3 regions of the Caballeronia sp. S22 genome follow, and region 3 is predicted to be linked to each of the others. Evidence: predicted binding sites of a transcription regulator. Region 3 holds the regulator's gene; each other region holds the start of a gene.
The links. Region 3 encodes LexA, which represses DNA repair genes until DNA is damaged. Its sites were predicted from a motif close to ACTGTATNNNNATACAGT; they were not measured.
Positions count from the first base shown of each region.

Region 1: the regulator LexA is predicted to act here: its motif matches at 2,044-2,061, upstream of dinB (DNA polymerase IV).
Region 2: the regulator LexA is predicted to act here: its motif matches at 2,494-2,511, upstream of ACEN42_RS31935 (putative DNA modification/repair radical SAM protein).

Region 1 covers NZ_OZ180036.1:233,456-237,437, forward strand. The annotation lists gene ACEN42_RS16180 (ATP-binding protein) at 1-276, shown strand, start outside; gene ACEN42_RS16185 (response regulator transcription factor) at 442-1,125, shown strand; gene ACEN42_RS16190 (DUF3563 family protein) at 1,150-1,344, opposite strand; gene ACEN42_RS16195 (hypothetical protein) at 1,639-2,004, shown strand; gene dinB (DNA polymerase IV) at 2,171-3,355, shown strand; gene ACEN42_RS16205 (TauD/TfdA dioxygenase family protein) at 3,488-3,982, shown strand, end outside.
Region 2 covers NZ_OZ180038.1:1,162,604-1,166,585, forward strand. The annotation lists gene ACEN42_RS31910 (phytanoyl-CoA dioxygenase family protein) at 1-194, shown strand, start outside; gene ACEN42_RS31915 (aldose 1-epimerase) at 191-1,123, shown strand; gene ACEN42_RS31920 (hypothetical protein) at 1,136-1,438, opposite strand; gene ACEN42_RS31925 (hypothetical protein) at 1,746-2,117, opposite strand; gene ACEN42_RS31930 (hypothetical protein) at 2,187-2,408, opposite strand; gene ACEN42_RS31935 (putative DNA modification/repair radical SAM protein) at 2,524-3,735, shown strand; gene ACEN42_RS31940 (UdgX family uracil-DNA binding protein) at 3,735-3,982, shown strand, end outside.
Region 3 covers NZ_OZ180035.1:1,840,352-1,844,333, forward strand. The annotation lists gene ACEN42_RS08590 (sulfate ABC transporter substrate-binding protein) at 1-791, opposite strand, end outside; gene lexA (transcriptional repressor LexA) at 1,050-1,727, shown strand; gene ACEN42_RS08600 (hypothetical protein) at 1,944-2,270, shown strand; gene ACEN42_RS08605 (DUF2939 domain-containing protein) at 2,360-2,959, shown strand; gene ACEN42_RS08610 (universal stress protein) at 2,969-3,478, opposite strand; gene nodI (nodulation factor ABC transporter ATP-binding protein NodI) at 3,814-3,982, shown strand, end outside.

The sequences.
Region 1 (3,982 bases), on a different replicon from region 3:
CGCGACGGCGACATGGTGTGGATCGATGTGGTCGACAACGGCCCGGGCATCGACGAAGCACTGCTGCCGCGCGTGTTCGACCGCTTCTTCCGTGCGAACCCGGACGTGGAGGGCAGCGGCCTCGGCTTGTCCATCGTGAAGGCGATCGCCGCGCGCTACGGCGGCGACGTCACGCTCAGAAACCGCGCCGACGGGCACTCGGGCATCGTCGCTTCGATCGGCTTTCCCGTCGAGGAAGTCACCGAAAACGCCGCGTTACCGGCATTAAACACATAAGGATTTGCGCGCGCTTTTGCGCCGATTACAATGCATTCGCTGCGTGGCGCGAAGTGATCGTCATCGATCGGAAAAGAATCGAAAAGACCGGTCGTGCGTTTCATATCCTTCGGCCGCATTCCGGGCGCGTGGCGCGCGCCATTCTCGCGACCCGCGAGGTGGAACATGCGAATTCTCCTGATCGAAGACGACGTGCAGATCGGCACGAGCCTCATGCGTGCGCTCAAGGACGCGGACTACGCCGTCGACTGGGTCCGCGACGGCAACGCGGGCCGCGAGGCGCTCGACGCCGCCGAATACACCGTGGTGCTGCTCGATCTCGGCCTGCCGGGCATGACGGGCATCGAGTTGCTGCGGCAGGCGCGCACGGCCGGCAATGCGACGCCGGTGCTGATCCTCACCGCGCGCGACGATGTCGACACACGCGTTCAGGGCCTCGACCTCGGCGCCGACGACTATCTGCTCAAGCCCTTCAACATGCCCGAACTGCTCGCGCGCATCCGCGCGGTGCTGCGGCGCAAGGCGGGCTACGCGGTCTCGCGCCTTGGCGACGATTCCATCTGCCTCAATCTCGATCAGCGCACGCTCACTTGCGGCGAGACCTCGGGCGTGCTCTCCGCGCGTGAATTCGCGCTGATGCACGCGCTGCTCGAACGCCCCGGCACGATCTTCTCGCGCGATCAACTGGAAGACCGCCTTTACGGCTGGGGCAAGGAAGTGGAGAGCAACGCGGTCGACGTGCTGATCCATTCGGTGCGCAAGAAGTTCGGCGCGGGCGTGATCCGCAACGTGCGCGGCCTCGGCTGGACCGTGATGCTCGGGCAGGCGGGCCGTGAGGAAGCCAAGTAGCGCACGTTGCATGAGCGGCGCGGCTCATGGCTGATCGTGGTGTCGCCCGAGCGCGCCGCAGAAGTACATGCTGTAGTCGTGATCCTGCGTTTCGACCTGGCGCATGCGGCGTTCGAGATCGGCGAGATCATTCGACGACGCGAGATAGGCGTCGCGGAGATCGTCCGTCGTGCGGATGGAGAAGAGGGTGTCGATGGACTGCGAAAGACGTTCAAACATGATGTGCTCCGGTCGTTGAAAGAAGGCCGGTAAGAGTGGGGCCGACGGAAAGCAGGTTATGCCCCGCGAATTAGAAAGGAATGAGAGCTCGGTCGAGCGTCTTCTCATGCGCGAATCCGCTCTTCGCATGACGAAGCGTTCGCCAACGCACCGTGAATCGGATCGCACTGCGGGCAGGCACTGCCGCGCCGCACCATCCCGTGCTATCGTGCTTTTATAGGGGTGACGTGCGGGTTTCCATGCGAAACGCCGTGCGTGATTCGCGTTCGTCGATCGTCTCTCGTGAAGGCCGCCATGAACGATGTGTCTCGTATCCTCAGTGCCCGCGACCGCGTCGAGTTGCTCTGCTGGCTCACGTGCGGCAGTCTCGGCGCGTATTACCTGAACGGCGACTGGCCGGCCGCCTCGTTTCACGTGCAGGCCGCGCACAAATGGCTCGACCGGCATCAGCGGCTCGCCGACTGGCTCACGGTCGCGAAGCTCGCCGCCATCGCACGCGAGATCGCCACGCAGCATTGCGCGATGCTCGAAGCGGACTGGGCGCGCGAAGCCGTCGAGGAAATTCTCGACAGTGAAGACCTCAACTATCAATCGGATGTCGTGCGGCAGGTGTTCGACGATTGCCGCCGCGCACTGGCAGAAAAGCGCACGCCGGAATGAGCCGGCAATCGTGCGCACTGGCAGGCTCTAGCGCGAATTACTGTATGGATGTACAGTAAGCCATTTTTATTGCCTGGCGGCACTGCCTCAGCATGTTCGGTGCGTTCGTTCCTGTCGATTTCGCTTTGAGCGCGTCTCGTCGCGCGGCGACACTCTGATCGCCGCAATGGACACGCCGTTTCCCGCAAACGCACCCGCACCGCGCCGCATCGCGCATCTAGACATGGATGCGTTCTTCGCATCGGTCGAACTCCTGCGCTATCCGGAACTGCGCGGCATGCCGGTCGTGGTCGGCGGCGGCCGCAGCGCCACGCCGGAAACGCTTGCCGACGGCTCGCGCCGATTCAGGCGTCTGCGCGACTACGCGGGGCGCGGCGTCGTGACCACGTCCACTTACGAGGCGCGCAAGTTCGGCGTCTTTTCCGCGATGGGCATGATGAAGGCCGCCCAGCTCGCGCCCGACGCGATCCTCCTGCCGACCGATTTCGAGTCCTATCGCCATTACTCGCGCCTGTTCAAGGCGGCCGTCGCGACATTTACAACGCAGATCGAGAATCGCGGCATCGACGAGATTTATATCGACGTCAGCGATCTTCCCGGTGAGCCGGCCGATATCGGCCAGCGGATGAAGGACGCCGTGCACGACGCGACCGGCCTTACGTGCTCCATCTGCATCGCGCCGAACAAGCTGCTCGCGAAGATCGGCTCCGAGCTCGACAAGCCGGACGGCCTCACCATCCTCACCATGGACGACCTGCCGACGCGCATCTGGCCGCTCGCCGCGCGCAAGGTGAACGGCATCGGCCCGAAGGCGAGCGAAAAGCTCGCGTCGCTCGGCATCGTGACGGTGGGCGATATCGCCGCCGCCGATCCCGGATTCCTGCAAACGCACTTCGGCGGCACATATGCCGCGTGGCTCGCGCGCATCGCGCAGGGCCAGGACGAGCGGCCCGTGGTCGTGAGCTCGACGCCCAAGTCGATGAGCCGCGAGACCACGTTCGAGCGCGACTTCCATCCGAAGCAGGATCGCGCGACGCTCTCGGCGGAATTCACGGGTCTGTGCACGCGGGTCGCCGAAGACTTGCAGCGCAAAGGCTATGTCGGGCGCACGGTTTGCATCAAGCTGCGCTTCGACGATTTCCGCACCGTGACGCGCGATCTGACCGTGCCCGTCGCGACCGCCGATCCCGTCGAAATCCGCCGCGCCGCGACCGAGTGCCTGAAGCGCATCGTGCTCGATCGCCGGATCAGGCTGCTCGGCGTGCGCGTCAGTGCGCTCGCCGGGCGCGATGAAAGCGGTTTCGTCGAGCCGGTGCAGGTCGAATTGCCGTTCGACGCCGGCAGCGACTGAGCAGATCGGCGTGTCGTATCGCTTCCGACAAGGCTTTATCGCACCGGCGCATAACGAAAGCTCGCATCCTTCGTTGCCGGCTGAATCGCCGCGCGTTAGATTGATAGCTTCCCCGAAGTTATCGATTCGACCGTGACGATTCAGACTGCTCCCGCTTCACTTGCCACATCCGGCGAAGCCGCCGATCAATCCATCGAGATTCGCAAATTCGACGCGCCGCTCGGCGCCGAAGTGATCGGACTCGATCTGTCGAAGCCGTTATCGAATGCCGATTTCTCGCGCATTCACCGCGCGCATCTGGATCATCACGTGCTCGTGTTTCGCGATCAGCGCATCACGCCCGACGAGCAGGTCGCGTTCAGCAAGCGCTTCGGCCCCTTGCAGATTCACGTGCTGCATCAGTTCGGGCTCGCGGGGCATCCGGAAGTGCTGATCGTGTCGAACATCGTCGAGAACGGCAAGCCGATCGGCCTCGGCGATGCGGGCCATTTCTGGCATTCGGATCTCTCGTACAAAGAGAAGCCCAGTCTCGGGTCGCTCCTGCATGCGCAGGAATTGCCCGCGCTCGGCGGCGACACGCTCTTCGCGAATCAGCATCTCGCGTGGGACGCGCTGCCTGCGCATCTG
Region 2 (3,982 bases), on a different replicon from region 3:
GCGGCGAGCCGCGTCCGATGGTGGTGATCGGCTACAGCCGCGCGTGGTATTTCCGGCCCGAAGTGCATATCGACGTGCCGCGCGACGTGTTCGCCGAATTGCCCGCGCGCGCGCGGCGTCTGCTGCGTTTCAATCCGCTGGTCGAGAAGACGGCGCGCACCTTCGACGAAAGCTACCGGCAGTTTGCATATTGAGCGCCGCACTGTCCGATACGCTCGTCGAGTTGCGTTACGGCGCACGGCGCGTGCTGCTCGCGCCGCACGTGGGCGGCTCGATCGCGGCCTTCGACGAAACACGCGATGGCCGTTCGATCGACTGGCTGCGTCCCGCGACGCCCGCCGCGCTCGCCGCCCGCGATCCCCTCGGCATGGCGAGCTTTCCGCTGCTGCCGTATTGCAACCGCATCCGCGATGCGCGCTTCAGGTTCGACGATGCGCTCGTCGATCTGTCCGGCGATGGCAATGCCTTTGCGCATGCGCTTCACGGCAACGCATGGCGCTTGCCGTGGCGCGTGGGCGAGGTGTCGGAGTCGCGCGCGTGCCTGCATTTTTCGCACGAGCCTTCGAAGGCAGCAGCGCATCACTGGCCGTTTGCGTATGAAGCGACGCAGGAATTCGCGCTCGATGACCACACGCTAACGGTCACGATCTCCGCGCGCAACCTGTCCGATCGGCCGATGCCCTTCGGCATGGGCCATCATCCATACTATCCACGCACGCGAAACACACGCGTTCACGCGCGCGTCGCGGCGATGTGGCATAGCACGCCCGATCTGCTGCCGACGCATGCGGGAGCGCATCCGTGCGTCGATGCGATGGCGTCGAGAGAAGGCATGTCCGCCGATGCATTCGATCTCGACAACAACTGCGCCGGCTGGTCGCGCACGGCGACGATCGCGTGGCCGGACGAAGGGCGCGCGATCACGCTCGACGCCGAGACGCCGTTCGATCACATGGTGGTGTACGCGCCGGCGTCGCATCCCGATTTGCTGTGCGTCGAGCCGGTGAGCAACGTGGCGGATTGGGTGAACCTCGACGCCGACCACGCGATGAAGGGCGGCGCGGAGCTGAAGCCGGGCGAGTCGGTCATCGCGTCATTCGCATGGACGACTCGCTTCGGGTAGGACGATGTCCGCTTACTGACCGAAGAAGATGTCGCAGCGGGCCGCGTCGCGGCAGCTGCTCTGAGCGCGACCGCTTGCGGATGCGTTTGCGCCCGCGGCCATGCCGCCGTACGCGGCGTCATCGGTTTGGGCAGCGCGCGTTGCGATGGTCTGGTCCTGTTCGGGCGTGGCTTGCGACATGTACATCGGACGCATCGTCTGAACGAGTTGCTGCGCGTCGGCGGGCATGCCCTGAGCGTGTGCCGTGCCGACGGTGGCGACGATCGCGCACGCGGCCATCATCGCGAAGAGTTTTGGATTGACTTTTGCCTTCATGCTCCAGCTCCTTGAAACGAATGCACAAGCAGCCGGGAAACACGATTCTCGGACTCCTTGCAGCTTTATCGATGGATGGGATCGAGCGCAATGGCAAACTCGCCGCTACATGCTTCCCCCGACGCGACGATAGAAGACGCGTCGGCGCAATGAATAGCGCTCAGGGCTTAAGGTACGGCGATGCGGGAGCGGGAGAAATCCCTATCTCGTAGGGATACTTTGGTGGGGAGTGCCGCGGAGTGGAAGAAAAAGCGCGCTCGGTCTCACGAAGAGACCCGAGCGCGCTTAGGAACTGACTTCAATACGCTTAGTTTGACTTCCCGGCACCGCCACTCGACGCACCCGAGTCCATACTGCTCTTCTTGTTCTTGTGCATCTTGTTGCTGTGAGACGAGTCCATTGTGCTTGCGCCCGAAGCGCCCGACGTCGTGCCCGTCACACCGTTGGCGTTTGGCGTGCTCATGCCGGTCCCGCCCTGGCCAGCGCCGTTGCCGCCGGCCGTACCGCCACCGGCACCGCCGCCCGCGCCCTGCGCGAACGCTGCGCCCGACAAGCCCAGCATCAGTGCCGATACAAGCAGAGTTCTCTTCGCGTTTTTCATGGTGTCCTCCCGTTGATCGATGGTCTCGATGCGCACCGCCTCGCAAAATGCTGCGGTGTCACCGTTTGACTTGCGCAATCGCCGTGCCGCACGCGAGCGCACGCGGCGGCGGCGCGTCAGACCATGCTGCGGGAAGACGCGCGATAACTACGCAAGCGCCTCGTCACACCATTCGATGGCCCATGCCCGCGCGCAATGGACAGCATCCGATTCGCTCGCAAAGGAATCCAGTTCGCCGGATTCGAAAACTTCCACATGCGCCGTGTGTTCGTCCGGCAGATGTGTGATCTTCGCGTGGGCGTAGTAGCTGCCGTCCTGGTCGTGATGCGCGGTGCAATCGATATGGAACGTCTTGTAGTCGAATCGCATAAACGGGCTCCGGGAAGATGACTTGCGGGCAGGCGCGAAGCGTGCGCAAGCATATTTGCGTTTGACTCCTTACCTCTCGTGAGATACTGTATATACATACAGTATTATATTCAAGATGGATCTCTCCGAAAAGCTCGAAATCCTCGCCGACGCTGCAAAATACGACGCGTCATGCGCGAGCGGCGGCGCGCCGAAACGCGAGTCGCGCGGCATCGACGGCCTCGGCGCCAGTACCGGCTCAGGCATTTGCCACAGCTTCACGCCGGATGGCCGCTGCGTCTCGCTGCTCAAGATTCTGTTGACGAACTTTTGTCTCTACGACTGCCGTTACTGCATTAACCGCCGTTCCAGCAATGTGCCGCGCGCCCGCTTCACGCCGGATGAAGTCGTTAGCCTGACGCTGGACTTTTACCGCCGCAATTACATCGACGGCCTGTTCCTCAGTTCGGGTGTAATTCGTTCATCGAACTACACGATGGAGCAGCTCGGCCTCGTCGCGAAGACGCTGCGCGAGAAACATCATTTTCGCGGCTATATCCATCTGAAGACGATTCCCGATGCCGACCCCGGACTCATCGCGCAAGCGGGACGCTACGCCGACCGCCTGAGCGTGAATATCGAGTTGCCGACGGAAATCAGCCTCGAGCGTCTCGCGCCCGAAAAGAGCGGCCGCACGATCAAGCTGGCGATGGGCAATATCCGCGTCGCGCGCGAGGAGTCGGAAGCGGAGCCGCGCGCACCGCGTTTCGCGCCGGCAGGGCAAAGCACGCAGATGATCGTCGGCGCGGATGACACCGACGATCGCACTATCCTCGGCACCGCCGAAACGCTGTACGGCTCATATCAGTTAAAGCGCGTCTATTACTCGGCGTTCAGTCCGATTCCCGACAGCCCGTCCGGCGTGCCGTCGAAAGCGCCGCCGCTTTTGCGCGAGCATCGGCTGTATCAGGCCGACTTTCTGATGCGCGGCTATGGGTTCGCGGCCGCCGAGTTGCTCGCCGACGCCGGCAATCTGCCGCTTGATATCGATCCGAAGCTCGGATGGGCGCTTGCGCATCGCGACCGCTTTCCCGTCGATCTGAATACCGCGCCCGCGCGCATGATCGCGCGTGTGCCGGGCATCGGCATGCGCAACGCTAAGCGGATCGTCGAGTTGCGGCGCGCGCGGCGCGTGCGCTATCAGGATCTCGTAAAACTGCGCTGCGCCATGGACAAGGTGAAGCCTTTCGTCGTCACGGCGGACTACCGGCCGCCGCTCGGCGAGGCGCCCTCGGACAATCTCCGGCGCGCGCTCGCCACAGAGCCCGTGCAGCTTTCGCTGATCTGATGCATGTCCTCCTCATCGACGACGATTTCGATGCCTGGCGCGCCGCCGCGCTCGATGCGCTCGCGCGAGGACTCACGCCCGAATCGATCGACTGGCGCACGCCGCAAGGGGAACCGGCGCTGTTCAGCGAACCGGCGCAATTGGCTAGCGTAGCGGAGGCGCCGCAAATCCGTGTGTCACGCGAACTCGCGTCGCTGTTGAAGGACGCCGCGCATTTCCGCGACGCGCATCGCTGGAGCTTTCTCTA
Region 3 (3,982 bases):
TCGACGACCTTGTCGACCACCGCGACCGGCGGCTCCGCGAGAATGCTCACCGACGGCACCACGATCTCGAACTTGTCCGTGCCGAATTCCTTCACCGAGAGGAACGCCTCGTTCTCCCATGCGATCAGCACGTCGCCCTGGCCGCGCTGCACGAAACTCGTGGTCGCACCGCGCGCGCCGGAATCGAGCACGCCCGCATTCTTGTAGAGCTTCGTCACGAAGTCCTTGGCGGTCTGGTCGTTGCCGCCCGGCTTGTGCTGCGCATACGCCCACGCCGCGAGATAGTTCCAGCGCGCGCCACCCGAGGTCTTCGGATTCGGCGTGACGATCGACACGCCCGGCTTGGCCAGATCGTCCCAGTCCTTGATGTGCTTCGGATTGCCCTTGCGCACGAGGAACACGATCGTCGATGTGTACGGCGACGCGTTGTCCGGCAGACGCTTCTGCCAGTCCGCGTTGACGAGTCCCTTGGACGCGAGCGCATCGATGTCGTAGGCGAGCGCGAGCGTCACGACATCGGCCTGCAATCCATCGAGCACCGCGCGCGCCTGTCCGCCCGAGCCGCCGTGCGACTGCTTGAAAGTGACCGTTTCGCCCGTGTCGGCCTTCCACTTCTTCGCGAACGCCTGATTGAAGTCCTGATACAGCTCGCGGGTCGGGTCGTAGGAGACGTTCAGAAACGACGTCTGCGCGAACGCCGACGCAGCCAGCCCGACGCCCGCCGCCGTCAGCGCCGCCGCCGCGAGCACGCGCCGCGCGCCTTTGCCCAATCCCAATCTGATGCTTCGCATTCCCCGTTCTCCGTCTTATCGAATTGACGGAATCAGTCTATCGAGGCGTCTATATGATTAGAAATAATCGTTATTCACTTTTTTATACGTAAAACTGCTAAGAAGCATATTCCTGGGTGGAAGAAGCGACGGCGGCGGTGAAACGCGTCCTCGGCTGCCGCGGGCGGGCGAACTTAAAGTAAAGCTTGAAAAGCGCGAAATACTGTATAAAAATACAGTCAACTGTCCATCCATACAGTGCACCAGGGGCCAGAGCCTGTGACCAAGACATCAAAACTTACCGCGCGGCAGCAGCAGGTCTTCGAACTGATTCAGCGCGCGATCGACCGCACGGGCTTTCCGCCGACGCGCGCCGAGATCGCGGCGGAACTCGGCTTCAGCTCGGCGAATTCGGCCGAGGAGCACTTGCGGGCGCTGGCGCGCAAGGGCGTGATCGAACTCGCGGCGGGCTCGTCGCGCGGCATCCGGCTGCTCGGCGACGCCTCGCGGATCGATCGCTCCGAAGAAATGCCGCATCAGTTCACGCTGCCGCATCAGAGCATCATGCAATTGTCGCTGCCGCTCGTCGGGCGCGTCGCGGCAGGTAGCCCGATCCTCGCGCAGGAACACATCTCGCAGCATTACGCATGCGATCCCGCGCTCTTCTCCAGCAAGCCGGACTATCTGCTGAAAGTGCGGGGCCTGTCGATGCGCGACGCCGGCATTCTCGACGGCGATCTGCTTGCCGTGCAGAAGCGCACCGAGGCGAAGGACGGACAGATCGTCGTCGCGCGTCTGGGCGACGACGTCACGGTCAAACGCTGGAAACGTCGTCCGGACGGCGTCGAACTGATCGCCGAGAATCCGGACTACGAGAACATTTTCGTGCGCTCCGGCAGCGGCGATTTCGCGCTGGAAGGCATCGCGGTTGGCCTGATTCGTTCTGGCGAGTTCTGAAGTCTCCGTCCGGCAAGGGCGGGGAGCGAAAAGCGCGGGCAAATCGTTCGCTCACGTTCAGAAAGAGATAAGAATGGGACAAGAAATGTCCCATTGACATCGCAAGATAGCCTCACCAACCGCTTTAACGCTCAGTCGAGGCGGCTCAAACACAACAAGCATGACGGCCGCCGTGCGCGGTGCGCCGCGGTGCGTCCTATCGTCTGGAGAGTCATCATGGAACGTTTTGCCCGTCTGCTGCCCTTCCGTCAGTTTGGCCGCCTGCGCCATCTGCGCACGCTGATCGCATGCGGCACGCCGCACGCCGAAATCGCCCCCGACCTCTTCGACGACATGCCCGCGCTGCCCTCCCGGCAGCCGGCTTTCGCGCGCGTGTCGCTGAGCAGCACGGTGCACGCGGAGCCGGAACAGCGCGCGCCGGTGCGCGTCTATCGCGGGCAATCGCGCGTGATTCTGGTGGGCAAGATCGACGAAGTGTCGCGCATGATCGACCGTTGCATCGCGGAGGAAGACGCGGGGCTCGCCGGCGGCATCCTCGCCTGAATCGGAGTGGAACGTGAATTCACGGGATTTATCGCGCGCCGGCGTGGTCAATCCCGAATTCACGTTTCGCAAAGAGGCTTCGTCGTCGCATGTCCCGCACTACCCGTTCTGTCGCTACCGCGTTCGTCGTCCTGATTCTCGTCGCGGCGCTCGCTTTTATTTACGCGTCACCTTATATCGCGCTGAATCGCGTGAAGCGCGCAGCCGATGCCCGCGACGCGCAGACCGTCAACCAGTACGTCGATTTTCCCGCGTTGCGCGCGAGCCTCAAGGAACAGGTCGGCGCGCTGCTCACGCGCCGCGTCGATATTCAAAAGAGCGGCAATCCGCTCGCAATCATCGGGGCGATGATAGGTGCGGCGCTCGTCGGTCCTCTCGTCGATTCATATGCGACACCGGACGGCGTCGCGGCGATTCTGAACGGCATTCCGCCGCGCGGCGATCCGGGCGAGCAACCGCCGCAAGCCGGAAACGGTTCATCGGCAACGCCGTCGAACGCGCCGGCCTCGGGCGTCACGGCCGCGCAGCAGGCGCCCAAGGAACCGCCGCAGACCACCGCCGGTTATCGAAGCCTGAACACGTTCGTCGTCACCTATCAGCACGGCGCCGGAGATGCGCGTTACTCGGCGATCTTTCACCGCTACGGCCTCGTGTCATGGAAGCTCGTCGCGGTCGATCTCAATGGCTGAGGCTGACGATCAGGCGCCGGCTTCGGCCTTGACGGGCTTGGCCGCGTAAGCCGCTTCGTCTTCCGCTTCCGCCGATTCACCCGCCTGACAGACGGCCACGAGAATGCTGCACTTCACGCGGTCGAGCAAGGGCGTGTTGCCCGCGCCCATCCACCAGCGCGCGAGACCATTGCGGCAACGATGCCCGACCACGACGAGATCGACCTGAAGGCTTTCGGCGAGCGCGGCGATCTCGTCGATCGGATGCCCGAACGCGAAATGTCCCTGCGCCTGAAGACCGCGTTCGCGCAGCCATTCGACGCCTTCCTGCAGAATGTCGCGCGCGGCTTCTTCGAAGCGTCCGCAGGCCATATCGGTTAGCAGTCCGGCGCTCTGCGCGATGCTCGAGCGCATATCCACCACCGCGAGGACGTGCGTCTCGGCATTCAGATCCAGCGCGAGATTCGCGCCTTGGCGCAATGCCTTGCGACCTTCTCTGGAGCCGTCATAGCAGAGCAGGATTTTTCGGTAGCTTTCCATCATGACCTCCCTGGCCAACTTGCCCTTCGCGCCCGCCCGACGCGACCCGAAGCGCGATTTACCCGCGGCGTTGCTTCATCATCGTGCGTCGCCCCTTGGGTGACAACGCTGGAAAACGCTTACCGACGCGAACATGCTAGCTCGCACCGTGCCAGAACTCCGAACACGCCGACGGACAAGCCTCTGGCACTTTCGGCCGGAACCGGTTCGGCGCCCGTCGCACAGGTTTGACACGCGCTCGCCGCACGCGGTTGCACGCCAGGCATCGCCTTGGTGCAATGGATTACACTAGCCCGCTGGATTTCCCCTACGCGATTTTCCTGCGGCACGAATGCATGACTGATCAAACATCACGCGAGTCCGATGAAAACGGCGCGCCCGCCATCGAGTTCAGCGAAGTAAGGAAGCACTACGGTGAGCGCACCGTGGTCGATGGTCTGTCGTTCGATGTGCGGCCCGGCGAATGCTTCGGACTGCTCGGCCCGAACGGCGCGGGCAAGACGA